Regions from separate parts of the Micromonospora sp. WMMD956 genome, predicted to be linked through region 1. Evidence: predicted binding sites of a transcription regulator. Region 1 holds the regulator's gene; each other region holds the start of a gene.
The links. The regulator HrcA, encoded in region 1, represses chaperone genes, less so after heat shock. The targets are predictions, from matches to a motif close to GGTTNGCACNCTCNNNNNGAGNGTGCNAACC.
Positions count from the first base shown of each region.

Region 2: the regulator HrcA is predicted to act here: its motif matches at 3,863-3,893, upstream of groL (chaperonin GroEL).
Region 3: the regulator HrcA is predicted to act here: its motif matches at 3,091-3,121, upstream of groES (co-chaperone GroES).

Region 1 is NZ_JARUBI010000005.1:1,117,927-1,125,044, forward strand. It holds gene O7628_RS05170 (16S rRNA (uracil(1498)-N(3))-methyltransferase) at 1-554, opposite strand, end outside; gene dnaJ (molecular chaperone DnaJ) at 556-1,701, opposite strand; gene hrcA (heat-inducible transcriptional repressor HrcA) at 1,775-2,797, opposite strand; gene O7628_RS05185 (DUF4870 domain-containing protein) at 3,095-3,718, shown strand; gene hemW (radical SAM family heme chaperone HemW) at 3,777-5,000, opposite strand; gene O7628_RS05195 (enoyl-CoA hydratase-related protein) at 5,020-5,802, shown strand; gene O7628_RS05200 (hypothetical protein) at 6,033-6,902, shown strand.
Region 2 is NZ_JARUBI010000005.1:2,034,254-2,041,371, reverse strand. It holds gene O7628_RS09435 (GNAT family N-acetyltransferase) at 1-70, shown strand, start outside; gene paaN (phenylacetic acid degradation protein PaaN) at 158-1,831, shown strand; gene O7628_RS09425 (GNAT family N-acetyltransferase) at 1,898-2,377, opposite strand; gene O7628_RS09420 (cold-shock protein) at 2,716-2,919, shown strand; gene groL (chaperonin GroEL) at 4,087-5,709, shown strand; gene O7628_RS09410 (hypothetical protein) at 5,933-6,196, opposite strand; gene O7628_RS09405 (S8 family serine peptidase) at 6,386-7,118, opposite strand, start outside.
Region 3 is NZ_JARUBI010000005.1:1,700,017-1,707,134, reverse strand. It holds gene O7628_RS07840 (IS256 family transposase) at 1-1,103, shown strand, start outside; gene ybaK (Cys-tRNA(Pro) deacylase) at 1,113-1,628, opposite strand; gene O7628_RS07830 (methyltransferase domain-containing protein) at 1,638-2,909, opposite strand; gene groES (co-chaperone GroES) at 3,253-3,567, shown strand; gene groL (chaperonin GroEL) at 3,638-5,284, shown strand; gene O7628_RS07815 (molybdopterin-dependent oxidoreductase) at 5,463-7,085, shown strand.

The DNA.
Region 1 (7,118 bases):
AGCGCGGCGGCGGTCAGCGGCTCCTGCGCCTCCTCGTGCAGGACGAACGCGGCGGCGGCCCCCGCGATCCGGCGGGCCACCGTGGCCGTGGACTCGTCGGGGGCGCCGGCCACCACGGGCAGCCATGCCCGACGGGCCTGCTTCGCCGCCTCCCGGGCGGTCGCCGCCCACTTCTCCCGGGCCCGTACGCCCCGGTCGCCGCGCCACTGCGCCACCGAGCGGGCCGCCGCCCAGGGCACAATCTCGTCGACCCCGACCTCGGTCATCGCCTGCACGGCCAACTCGCCCCGGTCGCCCTTGGCGATGCCCTGCGCCACGACGAGCCGGGGGACGGGCGCGTCGACGTGCCCCCGGGCGGTGACCCGCAGGTCGAGGGCGCCCCTGCCGACGGCGGTGACCACGGCGGTGGCCGTGCCGCCCCGGCCGTCGGCCAGCAGCAGCTCCTCGCCGGCGCGCAGCCGCTGCACGGTGGCCGCGTGGTGCCCCTCCGGGCCGCCGAGGGTCAGCGAGTCGCCGGTGGGCAGCGCGTCGACCAGGAACAGCGGCGCCGACACCTCAGGCGTGCCCGTTGAAGGCGTCGCGCATCCGGGAGAAGAAGCCACCCTGCTTGCTCAGCTCGGCGACCTCCTCGCCCCGGGTCTTGGCGAAGTCGCGCAGCATCTTCTCCTGGTCGGCGTCGAGCTTGGTCGGGGTGCGCACGTCGAGGTGGACGTAGAGGTCGCCCCGGCCGGTGCCGCGCAGGTGCGGCACGCCCCGGGCGCGCAGCCGCAGGGTGCTGCCCGGCTGGGTGCCGGCCTTGACGTCGACCGTCTCCTCGCTGTCGAGGGTCTTGATGGTCAGCCGGGTGCCGAGCGCGGCGGCGGTCATCGGGACGGTGACCCGGCAGTGCAGGTCGTCGCCCTTGCGGGAGTAGACGTCGTGCGGGCGCTCGTGGATCTCGACGTAGAGGTCGCCGGCGGTGCCGCCGCCCGGGCCGACCTCGCCCTGCTGGGCGAGCCGGATGCGCATGCCGTCCTCGACCCCGGCGGGGATCTTGACGGTCAGCGAGCGGCGGGTGCGCACCCGACCGTCGCCGGTGCAGGTCGGGCAGGGGTGCGGGATGGTGGTGCCGTAGCCCTGGCAGACCGTGCACGGCCGGGCGGAGACCACCTGGCCGAGGAAGGTGCGCTGCACCGACTGGACCTCGCCCCGGCCGCCGCACGCCTCGCAGGTGGCCAGGTGGGTGCCGGCCGCCGTGCCCGCCCCGGAGCAGGTGGTGCAGAGCACCGCCGTGTCGACGGTGATGGGTGCCTCGACACCGAACGCCGTCTCGTGCAGGTCCAGCTCCAGGCGCAGGATCGCGTCCGCGCCGGGGCGGGTGCGCGGGCGCGGGCCCCGGGAGCCGCCGGCCGCGCCGCCGAAGAAGGCGTCCATGATGTCCTGGAAGCCGACGAACGGGCCGGCCCCGCCGGGCCCGCCCGGGCCGCCCATGCCACCGCCGCCGGGGGCGAGGGGGTCGCCGCCGAGGTCGACGATCTGCCGTTTCCGGTCGTCCGAGAGGACCTCGTACGCGGCGTTGATGTCCTTGAACTTCTCCTGTGCCTCCGGGTCCGGATTGACGTCCGGGTGGAACTGCCGCGCCAGCTTGCGGTAGGCGCGCTTGATCTCGTCGTCGGAGGCCTCCCGGCTCACGCCGAGGATGCCGTAGTAGTCCCTGGCCACTGCGTCCCGTGTCCTCATGTTCTTGTCGCGTTGCGCCGGTCGTCGGCCGGAGCCGGCCGTCGGCCCTGACTGGTCAGTTCTGGGCCAGCAGCTCGCCCACGTAGCGTGCCACGGCCCGCACCGTGGCGATGGTGCCGGGGTAGTCCATCCGGGTGGGGCCGACCACGCCCAGTCCACCGAGCGCGGTCGCCCCCGGGCCGTAGCCGGTGCTGACCACCGAGGCGGCCCGCAGGTTGTCGATCTCGTTCTCGTCGCCGATCAGCACGCGGGTGGTGGTCGACTCGGCCTCGCCGATGAGCTTGAGCATCACCACCTCCTCCTCCAGCGCCTCCAGGATGGGCCGCAGGGACCCCTGGAAGTCGAGCAGGCCGCCCCGGGTCAGGTTGGCGGTGCCGGCCAGCGCGATGCGCTCCTCGTGCCGCTCGACCAGCGTCTCCAGCAGGACGGTGGAGAGCGTGGTCATGGTGCCGCGCAGGTGCGGGGTCGACTCCTCGACCAGCGCCTGCACCAACGGCGGGGTTTCCGACAGCCGGCTGCCGACGAGCTTCTCGTTGACCAGCCGGCGCAGGTCGGTGACGTCGTCGGCGGCCACCGGCGCGGGCAGCTCGACCAGCCGCTGCTCGACCCGGCCCGTGTCGGCGATCATCACCAGCATCAGCCGGGTGGTGGAGATCGGCACCAGCTCCAGGTGCCGCACCGACGAGCGGGCCAGCGAGGGATACTGCACCACGGCGACCTGCCGGGTGAGCTGCGCCAGCAGCCGCACCGTGCGGTGCACCACGTCGTCGAGGTCGACCGCGCCGACCAGGAAGCGCTCGATCGCCCGGCGCTCGGCCGGGCTGAGCGGCTTGACCCGGGACAGCCGGTCGACGAAGAGGCGGTAGCCCCGGTCGGTGGGTACCCGGCCGGCGCTGGTGTGCGGCTGCCGGATGTAGCCCTCCTCCTCCAGCACCGCCATGTCGTTGCGGACCGTCGCGGGGGAGACGCCGAGCTGGTGCCGCTCGACCAGCGCCTTGCTGCCGACCGGCTCCTGGGTGGCGACGTAGTCCTCGACGATCGCGCGGAGCACGGCGAGCTTGCGGTCGTCCAGACCCACCCTGCCACCTCCTGTCGCACGTCGGGCCCGGCGGCGCGGCGGCACCGCAGGTCGGCGCTCCGCCGGCGCGTCGACGCCTGGCACTCGACTGTAACGAGTGCCAGTCTACGTCGGCTGCCCCGTCCTGGGTAAGATCAACGACGGACCGTGGGTGCGGTGGCCGCCGCGCGGGCGCGGGCCGACCGGTCGACGGCCGCCCGGCGCGGGCCGTCACCTGCGCACGCGGGCCGAAGATCCGCTCCGCCGAGCTGGTGTCGCACTGGTGCCGACTTGCCCGCAACCCCTACCGTGACGTGCATGACTGAACCACCTCGCCCTCCCGGATCGGGCGACCCCGGCGGCTACCCGCCGGAGCCGAACCCGTCGGCACCGTACGGCTCGCCGGGGCACGAGCCCACCGCACCACTGTCCGGCGCGCCCGGGGCGGGCGGCTATCCCCCGCCCGGTGGCTATCCGCCGCCCACCGGCGACCAGCCGCCGTCGGCCGGCTACCCGCCGCCCGGGGCGGGCGGCTTCCCCCCGCCCGGTGGCGGCTACCCGACCGGCGGCGCGTACGGCCCGCCCTCCGGCGGCTACGCCAACAACGAGGACAAGACCTGGGTCCTGGTGGCCCACTTCGGCGGCGCGGCGGGGATGTTCCTCGGCGGCGGCGTGCTCGGCTGGCTCGCGCCGCTGATCGCCCTGCTCGCCCGGGGCAACCAGTCACCGACGGTCCGCGCGCACGCGGTGGCGGCGCTGAACTTCCAGCTCCTCTGGTCGGTCATCGCCCTGATCGGCTGGATCCTCACCTGCATCCTGGTGGGGCTCCTGATCGGGTTCGGCGCGATGATCGTGGGCATCATCTTCGGCATCGTCGCCGGCATCAAGGCGAACGAGGGCAGCCCCTACCGCTACCCGATGACCGTCAACCTGATCAAGTGACCCCGCTGGTCACGTGACCCCGACCGGCCGCTCCCCCGGCCGGTCGGGGCCACCCCCGTCAGGGCAGCAGGTCGCGCACGACCGCGTCGGCCAGCAGCCGGCCGCGCAGCGTGAGCACCGCCCGGCCCGCCGCGTGCCCGGCCGGGTCGAGCAGGCCGTCGGCCAACGCCCGCCGGGCCGCGGCCCGGCCCGCATCGTCCAGCACGGCCAGGGGCAGCCCCGAGGCGAGCCGCAGCCGCAGCATCACGTCCTCCGTGTGGGCCTCGTCGGGCGTGAGCACCTCCCGGGCCAGGCCGGGCGACTCCCCCGCCGCGAGGCGCTTCGCGTACGCGGCCGGGTGCTTGACGTTCCACCAGCGCACCCCGCCGACGTGGCTGTGCGCCCCCGGCCCGAGGCCCCACCAGTCGCCGCCGGTCCAGTAGAGCAGGTTGTGCCGGCACCGGCCGGCCGGCGTGCGGGCCCAGTTGGACACCTCGTACCAGGAGAAGCCGGCCGCGTCGAGGGCCGCCTCCGCGGCCAGGTAGCGGTCCGCCGCCACGTCGTCGGAGGGGTACGGCAGCTCGCCGCGCCGCATCCGCGCGGCCAACCGGGTGCCGTCCTCCACGATCAGGGCGTACGCGCTGACGTGGTCCACCCCGCCGGCCACCACCTGCGCCAGGGACGCGGCGAAGTCGTCGGCGCTCTCTCCCGGCGTACCGTAGATCAGGTCGAGGTTGACGTGGTCGAACCCGGCGTCGCGGGCCTCCCGGGCGGCCTCGGTGGCCCGGCCGGCGCGGTGCCGGCGGTCGAGGATCGCCAGCACCCCCGGCGCGGCCGACTGCATGCCCAGCGAGATCCGGGTGTACCCGGCGGCCCGCAGGGTCTTCAGCGACTCCGGCGTCACCGACTCGGGGTTGGCCTCGGTGGTCACCTCCGCGTCGGCGGCCAGCCCCCAGGCGCGGTCGATGCCGTCGAGGATGCGGGCCAGGTCGTCGGCGGGCAGCAGGGTGGGCGTGCCGCCGCCGACGAACACGGTGTCGACCCGGGGCGGCGGGGCGTCGCCGAGCACCCGGGCGGCCAGCGCCAGCTCGGCGAGCACCGTGTCGGCGTACGCCTCGCGGCTCGCCCCGCCGCCCAGCTCGTCGGCGGTGTAGGTGTTGAAGTCGCAGTAGCCGCAGCGGCTGGCGCAGAACGGCACGTGCACGTACACGCCGAAGCCGCGCGCGCCGACGGCGCGGGTCGCGGTGGTGGGCAGCGAGCCGTCGGCCGGGACGGGCTCGCCTTCTGGAAGGACGCCGGGCATGGCCACTAGTGTGCCCGGCATGACCTCCACCGCCGCGCTCGTGCGGGTCGCCACGGCCCGTGGGGTGACCACCCTCACCCTGGACAGCCCGCACAACCGCAACGCGCTCTCCACGCCGCTGATGACCGAGCTGCTGGCCGGGCTGGCCGCCGCCGTGGCCGACGACGCGGTCCGGGTGGTGGTGCTCGACCACGCCGGCCCCGTCTTCTGCTCCGGCGCGGACCTGAAGGAGACCGCCGCCGCGTACGCCAGCGGGACGGTCCCGGCCGGGATGCTCGGCGAGGTGCTCGCGGCGGTCTGGGAGTGCCCGAAGCCGGTGGTGGCCCGCGTGGCCGGGCCGGCGCGGGCCGGCGGGCTGGGCCTGATCGCGGCGGCCGACCTGGCGATCTGCGCGCAGGAGGCGACGTTCGCGTTCACCGAGGTGCGGATCGGGGTGATCCCGGCGGTGATCTCGGCGACCGTGCTGCCCCGGCTGACGCCCCGGGCCGCCGCCGAGCTGTACCTCACCGGCGACACTTTCGACGGGCGGCGGGCCGCCGAGATCGGCCTGGTCAGCACGGCGGTGCCGGCGGACGCGTTGGACGCGGCGGTGGCACGGGCCTGCGCCTCGCTGGTGCGGGGCGCGCCGAACGCGCTGGCCGGGGCGAAGGAGCTGCTGCGCCGCCCCCCGGCGGCCGACCTGCGGGCCGGGGTCGCCGAGCTGGCCGCCCTGTCGACCGGGTTCTTCCTCTCCGACGAGGGGCGCGAGGGCGTGCTGGCGTTCCGGGAGAAGCGCGACGCGAGCTGGGTGCCGACTGACTGACCGGCCCCGGGCCGGCTGACGGTTCCCTTGCCGCCTGACGGTTTCCGGGCCGCTTGGCGGTGTCCGGGCCGGCCGGCCGACTGGCTGGCGGTTTCCGGGCCGGAGCACCGGGAAGGCGGACACGCATCGCGGCCGACCCGCCACGGAACGGAGCGAACCGGTCGGACGGGCCGGACGGGCCGGACGGCGGCGGCGGGGACGTACTCTTGGCGGACGCCGTCGAACAGGGGGTGCGGGTGCGAAGTCGGGCAGTCGTCGCGACCGGTGTCGTCGTCGCCGTGATCGCCGCGGTGGGGATCTGGCTCGTCGTCCGCCAGGCCGGCGGGCAGCTACGCCTGCCGCTGTCCCTGGCCAGCCGCACCTGCACGGTGCAGGCCGACGGCCAGGTGCGGCTGGACGCCGACCAGATGGCCAACGCCGCCACGATCGCCGCCATCGGCGTGCAGCGGAAGATGCCCGAGCGGGCGGTGGTGGTCGCCCTCGCCACGGCCTACCAGGAGTCCGGGCTGCGCAACCTCTCCGGCGGCGACCGGGACTCGCTGGGCCTGTTCCAGCAGCGGCCGAGCCAGGGCTGGGGCACCGAGGCGCAGATCGCCGACCCCCGGTACTCGACCAGGAAGTTCTACGCCGCCCTCAAGCGGGTACGCGGCTGGGAGAAGATGCGGGTCACCGACGCGGCGCAGAAGGTGCAGCGCTCGGCGTTCCCCGAGGCGTACCAGAAGTGGGCGGACGAGTCGGAGGTGCTGACCCGGGCGTTGCTCGGCGAGGCGACCGGCGCGGTGGCCTGCACGGTCGGCGCGACGCCGGTGATGCGGGGCGCGGCGGCCGCCGCCGCGCTGACCCGGGGCCTGAGCCTGGACTGGGGGCTGCCGGAGGCGGCGTCCCCGGCCGAGCTGACCGGCCTCGCGGTGCCGGCCGACGACCGGCGCGACGGCTGGCGGTACGCGCACTGGCTGGTCTCGCACGCCTCCGACCACGGGGTGAAGCGGGTGCGCTTCGCCGGCCTGGAGTGGACGGCGAAGGCCGGCACCTGGGGCCGGGTGGGCGACGCGACGGAGAACGACGGCGAGGTGCTCGCCGAGGTCTTCGCCGACGCCTGAGCGGTCGCGATTCTCCACACCGACGGTTACCGCACAATCCTCCATATCCGGCGAAAGCCGCCGAACAAGCGCCCATTCTCACTCTCCGCACCCAACCGGGTGCCAACGGTCCGAGCACTCCCCCACACCGTCGGGCGCGCTCCGCACCCCCCTGAAGGGGCGCAGTAGCATCGGCGTCCTGTGCCAGAAATGGTTTCACCTCATGGGGAGGGGTAC
Region 2 (7,118 bases), 920 kb from region 1:
GATCGCCATCAACGAGGCGCTCGGGTTCCGCCCGGTCGACGCCTGGACCGACTGGCAGCTCACCCTCTGACTGGCCGGCCTGCGGCAGGGGCGACGGGCGTCCGGCGGCGTCCGCCGGCCCTACTGCCCACCCGCCGGCTGCGGCATGATGGCGGGCATGACGGAGACCCCGCATCCCGAGTACGACAAGCACGCCGACACCCTGCACCGGGCGCTGACCGCGATCACGGAGCGCGGGTACTGGTCCGCCTATCCCGAGTCACCCAGCCCCCGGGTGTACGGCGAGACCGCCGCCGCCGACGGCAAGGCCGCCTTCGAGGCGTACCTGGGTGGCGACTTCCCGCTCGACCAGCCGGGCAGCGGCGACCGGGTCGCCACCGAGGCCAGCCCCTTCGGGCTGGAGCTGAACGTCAGCTACCCGCACCCGGGCGTCGACGAGCTGGTGGCCGCCGCCTCCGCCGCCCTGCCCGCCTGGCGCGACGCCGGTCCGCAGGCCCGCGCGGGCGTCTGCCTGGAGATCCTCGACCGGCTGCACAGGCACGTCTTCGAGCTGGCCAACGCGGTGCAGTTCACCAGCGGCCAGGCGTTCGTGATGGCCTTCCAGGCCGGCGGCGCGCACGCGCTGGACCGCGCCCTCGAAGCGGTCGCCTACGCGTACGCGGAGATGACCCGCCACCCGGGGACGGCCGGCTGGGAGAAGGCCGCCGGCAAGGGCGACCCGCTGCGGATGACCAAGACGTTCCACGTGGTGCCGCGCGGGGTGGCCCTGGTGATCGGCTGCAACACCTTCCCGACCTGGAACTCCTACCCCGGGCTGTTCGCCTCGCTGGTCACCGGCAACCCGGTGGTCGTCAAGCCGCACCCCCGCGCGGTGCTGCCGCTCGCGATCACCGTGAAGTACGCCCGCGAGGTGCTCGCCGAGGCCGGCTTCGACCCCAACCTGGTGCTGCTCGCCCCCGAGGCCCCCGGCGAGAGGCTCGCCTCCACCCTCGCCCTGCACCCGGCCGTGAAGATCGTCGACTTCACCGGCTCCACCGAGTACGGCGACTGGCTGGAGGCCAACGCCCGGCAGGCGACGGTCTACACGGAGAAGGCCGGGCTGAACGCCGTGGTGATCGACTCCACCGACGACTTCGCCGGGATGTGCCGCAACCTCGGCTTCACGCTGACCCTCTACAGCGGCCAGATGTGCACCACCTCGCAGAACATCCTCATCCCCGCCGGGGGCATCGACACCGACCAGGGGCACAAGAGCTTCGACGAGGTGGCCGCCGGGATCGCCGCCGTCGTGGGCAAGCTCACCGCCGACCCGGCCCGGGGCGTCGAGCTGACCGGCGCGATCGTCAACGACGGGGTGCTGGAACGCCTCGACGAGGTCACCAAGGCCGGAGCGGCGGTGCTGGAGTCGCGTACCGTCGAGCATCCCGCCTTCCCCGGCGCGGTGGTGCGGACGCCGACCATCGTCAGGCTCGCCGCCGCCGACACGGCGACGTACGGCCGGGAGTGGTTCGGGCCGATCTCGTTCGTGATCGCCACCGACTCCACCGCGCACAGCCTGGAGCTCCTGCGCGCCACCGTGGGCGAGTCCGGGGCGCTGACCGCCGCCGTCTACTCGACCGACCCGGCGGTGCTGGACGCGGCCGAGGCGGCGGCGATCGACGTCGGCGTGCACCTGTCGTGCAACCTGACCGGCGGCGTCTTCGTCAACCAGTCGGCGGCGTTCTCCGACTTCCACGGCAGCGGCGCCAACCCGGCGGCGAACGCGGCGCTGACCGACGGCGCGTACGTGGCGAACCGGTTCCGCATCGTCCAGAGCCGCCGCCCCGCCTGAGGTGCAAGGAGGGGCCCCTTGTTAACGCTTTCTGTTGTACAGGGGGCCCCTGCAAACACCCCCGCCTCAGGCCGGGCGGCGCATCTGGAGCTCGCGCAGGGCGGGGAGCCTCGGGTGCGGGACCCGCACGCCCGTGTCGACGAAGCCCAGCCTCCGGTACGCCCGGTAGGCGCGGTCGTTGCCGACGACCACCTCCAGCATCAGCTCCGGCCGACCGCACTCCCGGGACCAGGCGGCGACCCCCTCGATCAGCGCGGCGAGCAGCCCGGTGCCGCGCCGGGCCGGCGTGACGTAGACGGCGTAGACGACGGTGAGGCCGGGTTCGTCCGCCGAGATCGTCCCGCCGGCGTGCCCGACGAGCCGCCCGGCGGGGCCACCCGGCCGGTCCGCGCCGGGGTCGGCGACGAACTGGGCGGTGTGCCGGCCGCTGGCGACCGACGCGACGCGGGCCGCGTACTCGGCGTGCGGGCGGGCGGCGGCCTCCGCCAGGGTCTCCAGGAAGGCCAGCGGCGCGTCGGCGAGCATCTCCAGCCGCAGCGCCCGCATCCGCGCCGCGTCCGGCAGGGTCAACCGGCGTACGTCGACTGCCGGCGCGGCGGTGTCGGCCGTCCCCGTCGGGGCGCTGCCCGGGTCGGTCGGCGGGCGGGAACCTGCTGTCATCCCGCATACCTATCGCAGTGATGGCCGCCTATGCCGCACCGGGTTGAGGTCGGTCCGTTATAGCCCTATTTGTGGTCGTGCGCCGTCGTCACTCCTCGTGTAGCGTGCGATTTCGGTCACTGGTTTCCCGGTCGGCGCAGACGGGTGAAACCGGTGTTCCCGGGGCCGCCGGTTCCGTCGGCGTACCCGCTCGTGGAAGGCCGCGCGACGTTAGGAAGTGCACCGTGGCACAGGGCACCGTGAAGTGGTTCAACGCCGAGAAGGGCTACGGCTTCATCGCCGTCGACGGGGGGCAGGACGTCTTCGTCCACTTCTCCGCCATCGAGATGGACGGCTACAAGGCGCTGGACGACGGGCAGCGCGTGGAGTTCGAGATCGCGCAGGGGCAGAAGGGGCCGCAGGCCGAGCGCGTACGCGTCGTCGCCTGACGCCCCGACCGGTTGGCCCGCGGGCGGGCGGGCCACCGATGGCCGGCGGAGCGCGCCGCCCCGGTCGGCGCGGACGGATCGGTCCGGGGCGGCGCGGACGGGGCGGTCCAGGAATGCTGCGGACCGTTCCCACATCGCCGCCGGGGAGGGCGCACGTCCCAGGGCGCATGTCCCAGCCATCTCCGTCCGATCGATCGATCCCACCGGGGCCCGAAGGGCCGGTCGGCCGTGCTTGGTCGGGCTGCGGTCGGTTTCCCGGCCGCCAGGTGCCGCGCCGGGTTGCCGACCCACCCTGGCCAAGGCTCCACCCTGGTCCGGCCCCAGCTTGGTCCGGCGCCAGCTTGGCCCGGTGCCACCTTGGCCCAGCACCACCTTGGCCCGGTGCCACCGCCGGTTCGCGCCGTGCCGTCCCGCCGTGGTAGCCCTGCCCACCGGGCCGCGCCGCGTCGTGGCCGCCGCCCGGCTGTGTTTCCGCCCGGACCCGCTGGTCGGCCTGCCCGGGGAAGGGGCGGGCGGATGGTCCCGGGTGCCCCGGCGCGCCGCGCCGCGGTCGGTGGCCGCTCGTGCCGGTCCCGGCTCTCGCCTGCTCTGGCCCTCGCCTGCCTGGCCGCACCCTCTCGGCTCTCTCGCCCTTCTTGGTCCGACCGTCCTGCCTCGTCGGTCCTGCCCTCGTCGGTCCTGCCCTCGTCCGTCCTGGCCTTGGTCCGTCCTGGCCCTGGCCGTGTGCCTGGTCGCCCTGGTGCGCCTGGTCGTCCCGGTCCGGCCGGTCGTTACGGTCGTCACGTGCGCCGGGCGGCGGGCGTACGAGGGGTCGGTTACCGCCGCCCGGCCGGCGGGTGAAATCGGCTGAACCGGCGGGCCGGGTCGCGCTGGTCAGGTGGGGTCGACCCGGTCCGTCCGCCGCATCGTGCTTGCACTCGGCAGGGCAGAGTGCTAAACAAGTCATTGGCACTCGCCTTGGGTGAGTGCCAATGGTCGGGACGGTGGGGCCACGGCCGCACGGCGGAGATCCGTCGGGCGGCACATGGCCGGTCGTCGCGGGCTATCCGGCCCGGCCGAGGAGACGTCGTCGTCGCCAGGTGGCGACGTCCCAAGGTGCGTACACCAGGCGGCCCATCCGGGACACACACTCGGGTGGCCCGTGAGTGTCCAGGAGGACAACGCCGTATGGCCAAGATGATCGCGTTCGACGAAGAGGCTCGCCGCGGCCTCGAGCGGGGCATGAACCAGCTCGCCGACGCCGTGAAGGTGACCCTCGGCCCGAAGGGCCGCAACGTGGTGCTCGAGAAGAAGTGGGGTGCCCCCACCATCACCAACGATGGTGTGAGCATCGCCAAGGAGATCGAGCTCGAGGACCCGTACGAGAAGATCGGCGCCGAGCTGGTCAAGGAGGTCGCCAAGAAGACCGACGACGTGGCCGGTGACGGCACGACGACGGCGACCGTCCTGGCCCAGGCCCTGGTCCGCGAGGGCCTGCGCAACGTGGCCGCCGGCGCCAACCCGATGGCCCTGAAGCGGGGCATCGAGGCCGCCGTGGCCAGCGTCTCGGAGGAGCTGTCCAAGCTCGCCAAGGACGTCGAGACCAAGGAGCAGATCGCCTCCACCGCCTCCATCTCCGCCGGTGACAGCACCGTCGGCGAGATCATCGCCGAGGCGATGGACAAGGTCGGCAAGGAAGGCGTCATCACCGTCGAGGAGAGCAACACCTTCGGCCTGGAGCTCGAGCTCACCGAGGGCATGCGCTTCGACAAGGGCTACATCTCCGCGTACTTCATGACCGACCCGGAGCGGATGGAGGCCGTCTTCGACGAGCCCTACATCCTGATCGCCAACAGCAAGATCTCGTCGGTGAAGGACCTGCTCCCGATCCTGGAGAAGGTCATGCAGTCGGGCAAGCCGCTGCTGATCATCGCCGAGGACGTGGAGGGCGAGGCCCTGCCGACCCTGGTGGTCAACAAGGTCAAGGGCGTCTTCAAGTCCGCGGCCGTCAAGGCCCCCGGCTTCGGCGACCGCCGCAAGGCCATGCTGACCGACATCGCCATCCTCACCGGTGGCCAGGTCATCAGCGAGGAGCTCGGCCTCAAGCTGGAGGCCGCCGGCCTCGACATGCTGGGCCGCGCCCGCAAGGTCGTGGTGACCAAGGACGAGACCACCATCGTCGACGGTGCCGGCGACGCCGAGCAGATCCAGGGCCGGGTCAACCAGATCCGGGCCGAGATCGACAAGAGCGACTCCGACTACGACCGCGAGAAGCTGCAGGAGCGCCTGGCCAAGCTGGCCGGCGGTGTTGCGGTGATCAAGGTCGGCGCGGCCACCGAGGTCGAGCTGAAGGAGCGCAAGCACCGCATCGAGGACGCCGTCCGCAACGCGAAGGCCGCCGTCGAGGAGGGCATCGTCCCGGGTGGTGGCGTCGCGCTGGTGCAGGCCGGCAAGACCGCCTTCGACAAGCTGGACCTGACCGGCGACGAGGCGACCGGCGCGCAGATCGTCAAGATCGCGCTGGACGCCCCGCTGCGGCAGATCGCCGTCAACGCCGGCCTGGAGGGTGGCGTCGTCGTCGAGCGCGTCCGCAACCTGGACGCCGGCCACGGCCTCAACGCCGCCAGCGGCGAGTACGTGGACCTGCTGGCCGCGGGCATCATCGACCCGGCCAAGGTGACCCGGTCGGCGCTGCAGAACGCCTCGTCGATCGCGGCGCTCTTCCTCACCACCGAGGCCGTCGTCGCGGACAAGCCGGAGAAGGCCCCGGCCGCCGCGGCTGGCCCGGGCGGCGGGGACATGGACTTCTGAGTCCAGCTCCCACCGGAGTTCAGTTACACCGCACGTCGAGGGGGCGGGTCGCGTCAGCGGCCCGCCCCCTCCGCGCCGTCACGGCCGCCAGCGCCGGCCACTCCGGCCTCGGACACTCGGGCCGTGGGCACTCCGGCCAAGGCCACTCGGTCCTCGGGCACTCCCGTGTCGGGCACTCCGGCCTCGGGCACTTGCCCGCCGGCGGCTCTCACGCCGGCGGCTCTCACGTCGGCAGGGGCGGCTGGTCGCGTCGCCGCCCGGCCCGACCGGGCGGCCGGCGAATGCGGATCGGCTCGTCAACGCGGATCGGCTCGTCGACCAGGACCACCGGCTCCTCCGCCCCGGGCGCGTCGCCCCCGGCCATCTCCGCCAGTTGCTCGGCGTCGCCGTAGTCCAGCCGGTCGAACGGCAGTTGCCCCGGGATCTCCTCGACCGGCACCCAGGCGGCGGAACGTGGAGCCTCGGCCCGCTCGTCGTCCGTGGTCATCGCGGCCTCCTCACCTCGACGGTAGGTGACCGTCGATGCCGGGGCGGCCGAACGGCGCTATCCGGCCCGGTGCCCGTTTAGCCTGCCGCCAGGGCGAGGATCGCGGGGCCGCCGCCGGGGCGCGGGGCGCGAGGTGAGAAGGGGACCCCTCTCTACCGTATGCGTTAACAAGGGGCCCTTCCTTACCGCTCAGCGGGCCGCGCGGACAGCGGCGTACGCGTCGACCAGGCCCGCCCCGCTGATGTTCGCGTCCCCGCCGCAGGCGTCGGCCGGCTTGCGGGAGGCGTACGTCGCCCCGGCCGGGACGGCGGTGTCGCGCAGGATCCGGCGGGTGCGCTCCAGGTCGCCGACCAGCGTCGGGTTCGCCGACCACATCAGCGCCACCACGCCCGCGACCTGCGGGGCGGCCATCGACGTGCCGTCGAGGGTGGCATAGCCGCCGCCCGGCATCGCGGAGAGCACCCCCACGCCCGGGGCGACCACGTCCGGCTTCGCCGCGCCGGGCGCCGGCCCCCGGCTGGAGAAGTCGGCGACCTGGCGCTCCCGGTCGGTCGCCCCGACGGTGAACACGTCCGGGTACGTCGCCGGCGGATCCTCGATCGACCGGCAGTACGGCCCGGTGTTGCCGGCCGCCGCGACGACGAAGATGCCCGCCGCGTCCAGCGCGTCGGCCGCCGGCCGCAGCGCCGCCGGGTCGCAGCCCTCGATCGGCGGGCAGCCCCACGAGTTCGTCAGCACCTGGGGGGCCCGCTCGGGCCGCCCGTCGGTGAACGGGTCGCCGCCGGCCGGGAACGGGGCCAGCATGAACTGGAGGCAGTCGAGGTAGCGCGCCGGGCTGCCGAGGTTGCGGTCGAGGTTGACGCAGCCGACCCAACTCGCCCCGGGGGCCACCCCGATCCCGTCCCGCCCGACGGCGCTGCCC
Region 3 (7,118 bases), 580 kb from region 1:
TCGATGCGGAGCTGGATGCTCACCTCGACGAGGCCGGCGTGGACGAGGCCACCGGCCGGCGGGTCAACATCCGTAACGGGCACGGGGTGAAGACGGTGCAGACCGAGGTCGGGCCGGTGCGGATCCAGGTCCCTCGGGATCGGGCCGGGTCGTTCACGCCGCGGATCGTCCCGAAGCACACCCGCCGGCTGGACGGGTTCAACGAGGCGATCCTGTCGCTGTATGCCAAGGGCCTGACGACCGGGGAGATCTCCGCGCATCTGGCGGACGTGTACGACGCCGACGTGTCCCGGGAGTTGATCAGCCGGGTCACCGACAGCGTCGTGGACGAGATGGAAGCCTGGCGGCAACGGCCCCTGGACCGGGTCTATCCGGTGGTGTTCATCGACGCCTTGGTGATGAAGATCCGCCAGGGGCAGGTCGCGAACCGGCCCGTCTACGTGGTGGTCGGGATCAGCCTCGACGGGGAACGTGACGTGCTGGGCATGTGGGCCGGGACCGGCGGTGAGGGCGCCAAGCAGTGGGCCGGTTACCTCACCGAACTGCGTAACCGGGGTGTGGAGGACGTGTTCATGGTCTGCTCTGACGGCCTCAAGGGCATGACCGACGCGATCGAGCAGGTCTGGCCGCAGGCGGTGCACCAGCAGTGCGTCGTGCACCTCGTGCGGGCGTCACTGCGATACACCAACCGCAAGGACTGGCAGAAGATCACCCCCGCGTTGCGGGAGATCTACACCGCCCCCACCGTCGCGGCTGCGGAGGCCCGGTTCGAGGCCTTCGCCGCCGAGTTCGGCGATCAGTACCCGGCCGTGATCCGGCTCTGGCGGACCTCCTGGCCGCAGTTCGTGCCGTTCCTGGACTACGACCACGAGGTCCGCAAAGTCCTCTACACCACCAACATCATCGAAAGCCTGAACGCCCGGTTCCGCCAAGCCGCCCGCAGGCGGGGGCACTTCCCGACCGAGCAGGCCGCGATGAAGGTCCTCTACCTCGTCGTTCAGCAGAAACGTAAGGGCGGCGGGAGCATCACCGGCCGGGTCTACGGTTGGGCCAAGGCCCTCAACGCCCTGATCCTCGCCTACGGCGACCGGATCACCATCTAACAACCTCGATCACACCACAGGCCCAAACACGGAAATCGACACACTCCCGCCGGTGGCGATGGGGGCGGTGGCGGCGTTGGTGAGGGCGACCAGGTCGGCCGGGGCGAGCTGGAGCTGGAGGCCGCGCCGGCCAGCCGAGACGTACACGGTGTCGTGGGCCAGCGCGGAGGCGTCCAGCACCGTGGGCAGCCGCTTGCGCTGGCCGAGCGGGCTGATCCCACCGCGCACGTACCCGGTGGCCCGCTCCGCGACCGTCCGGTCGGCCATCGTCGCCCGCTTGCCGCCGAGCGCGGCGGCGAGCGCCTTGAGGTCCAGCTCGCCGGTCACCGGCACCACCGCCACCGCGAGCGCGCCGTCGACCTCGGCGACGAGGGACTTGAACACCCGCTCCGGCGGCACGCCCAGGGCCGCCGCGACGAGCGCGCCGTAGTTCGGCGCGTCCGGCGACACGTCGTACGGGTGGGTGCTGTGCCGGATCTTCCGCTTCGTCAGCAGCGCCGTCGCCGGAGTCCCCTGTCCCGCCATGCCGACAAGCTAGCCGGCCGCCGCCCCGTGATCCAGCGGATCCGGCACCGGGCGGCAGACCAGCACGGTGGGGGCGCCGGCCACCCGGGTCAGCACCAGGCTCGCCGCCTGCGGACCGGCCAGCCGCAGGTCGCGCCGCAGCCGCTCCGGCTCCAGCGCCGAGCCGCGCTTGAGGATCTCGACTCGGCCCACCCCGCGCTCCCGCAGCAGGGCGCGCAGCCGCTTCAGCGAGAACGGCAGCACGTCGGTGACCTCCAGGCAGCGGGCGAAGGGCGTCGCGCCGGGCGCGTCTGCGTACAGGTAGGCGATGCTCGGGTCGGCGAGCGTGGCGTCCAGCTCGCCGGCCAGCTCCGCCACGAGGTGCGCGCGGACGACGGCCGGGTCGGGGTCGTGGACGTACCGCCGGACCGGGCCGACGGCGGCCTCTTCCGTGCCGGATCCGGTGAGCTGGTGGTGGCAGGCGGGTCGGGGGTGATTGCAGGGGGCCCTTCCTATACAGAAAGCGTTAACAGGGGGCCCTTCCTTCAGCACGGTGGCGCGGCGGGGGACCTCGGCGAGGCGGCCGCACCACAGGGCGGCCTCGACCAGGTCGCCGCCGACGCTCACCCACTCCGCCTCCGCGCCCGCCGGGATCAGCGCGTGGTCGAGCCCGGGGGCCACCTTCACCACCGTGTGCGGCACCTGCTCGGCCAGCGCGGTGACGAAGTCCCACGGCGGCGAGTAGGCGTTCGGGTCGAAGATCCGCCGGCCGGTGCCGGCCCTGCGCCGCGCCGGGTCGCAGAACGCCGCGTCGACGGCGGACACGTCGAACGCCGTGGCGTCGCCGCACTCCACCGTGAAGCGGTCGGCCAGCCCGGCGGCCTCGGCGTTCGCGGCGGCCATCGCGGCGGTGACCGGGTCGGCCTCCACCCCGTACACCCGGATGCCGGCGCGGGCGGCGGCGAGCGCGTCGGCGCCGAGGCCGCAGCCCAGGTCGGCCAGGGTGCGCACCCCGGCGGCGCGCAGCCGGTCGGCCCGCCGGGCCGCGACGACCCCCCGGGTCGCCTGCTCCAGGCCGGCGCGGGTGAGGAACATGCCGGCCGCCGCCGGCCCGAACTTGCCGACCGCCCGGCGGCGCAGCTCGGCCTGGGTGAGCGCGGCGGCGGCCAGCCCGGCGGGCACCCCGGCCGAGCGGAGCGCGGCCGCCGCGGCCAGCGGGTCGCCGCCGGCCACCTCGGTCGCCGCGGCGAGCGCGGCCGACCCCTCGGGGGTATGCAGGGCGGCGAGCTGATCGAGATCCACGCGCCCATTGTCGGGCCCGGGCGGCGGCCGGCCGGCGGCGGTGGCGGCGGTGCCGGAGGTTGGCGGGGTCCGGGGCCCGTGCCGGCGGCGTGTCGAGGTGACGGGTGGCGGAACTGTGGCGACACGACGGGCGACGCGTTGGCACTCTCCTTGACGGAGTGCTAGCCACGGCCTAACCTGCGATTAGCACTCTCCCATCGAGGGTGCCAGCTTCCGGGCCCCGCGCCCGGGGGTGACGCCAGGCGGACCGGCACCCGCGACGACGGCCCCGCCCGGTGGCATGTGGCAGATTGACGCTGGTCGGCCCCGCCGTCCGGCAACGAAACCAGTACCCCAGGAGGGTATGCCCGTGACTACCGCGACCAAGGTTGCGATCAAGCCGCTCGAGGACCGCATCGTGGTCCAGGCGAACGAGGCTGAGACCACCACGGCGTCGGGCATCGTGATCCCCGACACCGCCAAGGAGAAGCCGCAGGAGGGCACCGTCCTCGCTGTCGGCCCGGGCCGGATCGACGACAAGGGCAACCGCGTGCCGATCGACGTCAAGGTCGGCGACACCGTCCTCTACTCGAAGTACGGCGGCACCGAGGTCAAGTACGCCGGCGAGGAGTACCTGGTGCTCTCCGCCCGCGACGTCCTCGCGGTCATCGAGAAGTAAGCAACCGATCCGCGTCACTGCCCCGGTCCGGCTCGCCGGGCCGGGGCAGTGACGCTTCGAAGGGATACAGATGGCGAAGATCCTGAGCTTCTCGGACGACGCCCGGCACCTGCTGGAGCACGGTGTCAACGCCCTCGCGGACGCGGTCAAGGTCACTCTCGGCCCGCGCGGGCGCAACGTCGTCCTGGACAAGAAATTCGGTGCGCCCACGATCACCAACGACGGCGTGACCATCGCCAAGGAGATCGAGCTCACCAACCCGTACGAGAACCTCGGCGCGCAGCTGGTCAAGGAGGTGGCGACCAAGACCAACGACGTCGCCGGCGACGGGACCACCACCGCGACCGTGCTGGCCCAGGCGATGGTCCGCGAGGGCCTGCGCAACGTGGCCGCCGGCGCCAACCCGGCCGGCCTCAAGCGGGGCGTCGACGCGGCGGCGACGAAGGTCTCCGAGGCGCTGCTCGACCGGGCCGTCGAGGTCGCCGGCAAGGAGTCGATCGCGCACGTGGCGACGATCTCCGCGCAGGACGCCACCATCGGCGACCTGATCGCCGAGGCGATGGAGCGGGTCGGTCGCGACGGCGTCATCACCGTCGAGGAGGGCTCGGCGCTCACCACCGAGCTCAACGTGACCGAGGGCCTCCAGTTCGACAAGGGCTTCATCTCCCCCAACTTCGTCACCGACGCGGAGGGCCAGGAGGCGGTCCTGGAGGACCCGTACATCCTGATCACCACGCAGAAGATCTCGGCGATCGAGGAGCTGCTGCCGCTGCTGGAGAAGGTCCTCCAGAACAACAAGCCGCTGCTGATCGTCGCCGAGGACGTCGAGGGCCAGGCCCTGTCCACCCTCATGGTCAACGCGATCCGCAAGACCATCAAGGTCTGCGCGGTCAAGGCCCCGGGCTTCGGCGACCGCCGCAAGGCGATGCTCCAGGACATGGCGATCCTCACCGGCTCCGAGCTGGTCGCCCCGGAGCTGGGCTACAAGCTCGACCAGGTCGGCCTGGAGGTGCTCGGCACCGCCCGGCGCGTCGTGGTCGACAAGGAGACCACGACGATCGTCGACGGCGGCGGCAAGGCCAACGAGGTCGCCGACCGGGTCGCCCAGATCCGCAAGGAGATCGAGGCCTCGGACTCCGACTGGGACCGGGAGAAGCTGGCCGAGCGGCTGGCGAAGCTCTCCGGCGGCGTCGCGGTCATCAAGGTGGGCGCGGCGACCGAGGTCGAGATGAAGGAGCGCAAGCACCGCATCGAGGACGCCATCGCCGCGACGAAGGCCGCCGTCGAGGAGGGCACGGTCCCGGGCGGCGGCGCCGCCCTGGCGCAGATCCTGTCGGTGCTCGACGACGACCTCGGCTTCACCGGTGACGAGAAGACCGGCGTCTCGATCGTGCGCAAGTCGCTCGTCGAGCCGCTGCGCTGGATCGCCCAGAACGCCGGCCACGACGGCTACGTGGTGGTGCAGAAGGTCGCCGGCAGCCAGTGGGGCCACGGCCTCGACGCCGCCGTCGGTGACTACGTCGACCTGGTCAAGTCCGGCATCATCGACCCGGTGAAGGTGACCCGCAACGCCGTCACCAACGCCGCCTCGATCGCCGGCCTGCTGCTCACCACCGAGAGCCTGGTGGTGGAGAAGCCGGAGAAGGCCGAGCCGGCCGCCGCCGGTGGCCACGGCCACTCGCACGGCCACGGCCACCAGCACGGCCCCGGTTTCTGACCCACCCGGGTCCGACCCAGCCGCACCACGGTCAAGGCACGCCGGCTCCCCACGGCGTGCCTTGACGCTTTTCCGCCCCGTGTCCCGGCCGCCCGTCCCGGGTCCGGAGCACGGGGCGGTTGCTTACGGAACGCTGACGTGCCTGTCGCGTTCCCGGCCGATCGGAAACACTGGGCGGATGGGCACCATCTCGCGCGGGTACGCCGCGCTGGCCGGGATCACCGCCGCCGCCGTGGCGATCGGCGCCGCCGAACCGGTGGCGGTGCTGACCGGCCCCCGGTCGGCCCCGCTGGTCGCGGTCGGCGGGCTGGTCGTCGACACCGTCCCCGAACCGGTCAAGCAGTTCGGCATCGCGGTCTTCGGCACGTACGACAAGATCGCCCTGCTGGTCGGGACGGCGCTGCTGCTGGCCGGCTTCGCGGCGCTGCTCGGCGTCCTCGCCGCGCGCCGGCTGTGGTTCGGTCTGGCGGGCATCGGGGCGTTCGCGGCCCTCGGGGTGGCCGCCGCGCTGACCCGGGCCGGCGCGGACGCCACCGACGCGCTGCCGGCGCTGACCGGGGCGGCCCTGGGCGCGCTGACGCTCTGGCTCCTGCTGGCCGGCCCCCTGCACCCCGACCCCTGGCCGTGGACCCCGCCCACCGCCGCCGCCGGCAAGGAAGGGCCCCCTGTTAACACCCCCCTGTTAACAAGGGGCCCTTCCTTGCACCCCGAGCACCCCGAGCATCCCGAGCGCGCGGAGGGGCGGCGGCGGTTCCTGACCGGCGTCGGCGCGCTGGCCGGCGCGGCCGTCGTGACCGGGCTGGGCGGGCACTGGCTGGCCGGGCGGCGCGGGGTGGCGGAGGCCCGGCAGGCGGTCGCCCTGCCCGCGCCGGCCTCGCCCGCGCCGCCGGTGCCGGCCGGTGCGGATCTCTCCCTCACCCAGCTCGCCCCCTACGTCAGCCCGACGTCCGGGTTCTACCGCATCGACACCGCGCTGGTGGTGCCCCAGGTGGACCCGGACGCCTGGCGGTTGCGCATCCACGGCCGGGTGCGCAACCCGATCGAGCTGACCTTCGCCGACCTGCTGGCCCGCCCCATGGTCGAGCGGTACGTCACCCTGGCCTGCGTGTCGAACGAGGTCGGCGGGGACCTGATCGGCAACGCCCGCTGGCTGGGCGTGCCGATCCGGGAGCTGCTCGACGAGGCGCAGCCGGAGGAGGGCGCGGACCAGGTCGTCGGGCGCTCGGTCGACGGTTGGACGTGCGGCACCCCGACGGCGGCGCTGCGCGACGGCCGCGACGCCCTGCTCGCGGTGGGGATGAACGGCGAGCCGCTGCCGGTGGAGCACGGCTTCCCCGTCCGCATGGTGGTGCCCGGCCTCTACGGCTACGTCTCCGCCTGCAAGTGGGTGACCGAGCTGGAGCTGACCAGCTTCGCCGACTTCGACGCGTACTGGGTGCCCCGGGGCTGGTCGGCGCAGGGGCCGATCAAGACGCAGTCACGGATCGACACGCCCCGCCCGCGCAACCGGCTCACCGCCGGCCCGGTCATGGTCGCCGGGGTGGCCTGGGCGCAGCACCGGGGCATCCGCCGGGTCGAGGTACGCGTCGACGACGGCCCGTGGCGGGAGGCGACACTCGCCCCGACGGTGTCGGTCGACACCTGGGTGCAGTGGTCCTGGCAGTGGACGGCCACCCCCGGCGAGCACACCCTCCAGGTCCGGGCCACCGACGCCGACGGCGAGACGCAGACCGAGCGGCGGCAGCGGGTCGACCCGGACGGCGCGACGGGCTGGCACACCGTCCGGGTCACCGTGCGCTGACCGCCGGGCGGAGCCGCGCCGGCAGGTGGGTCA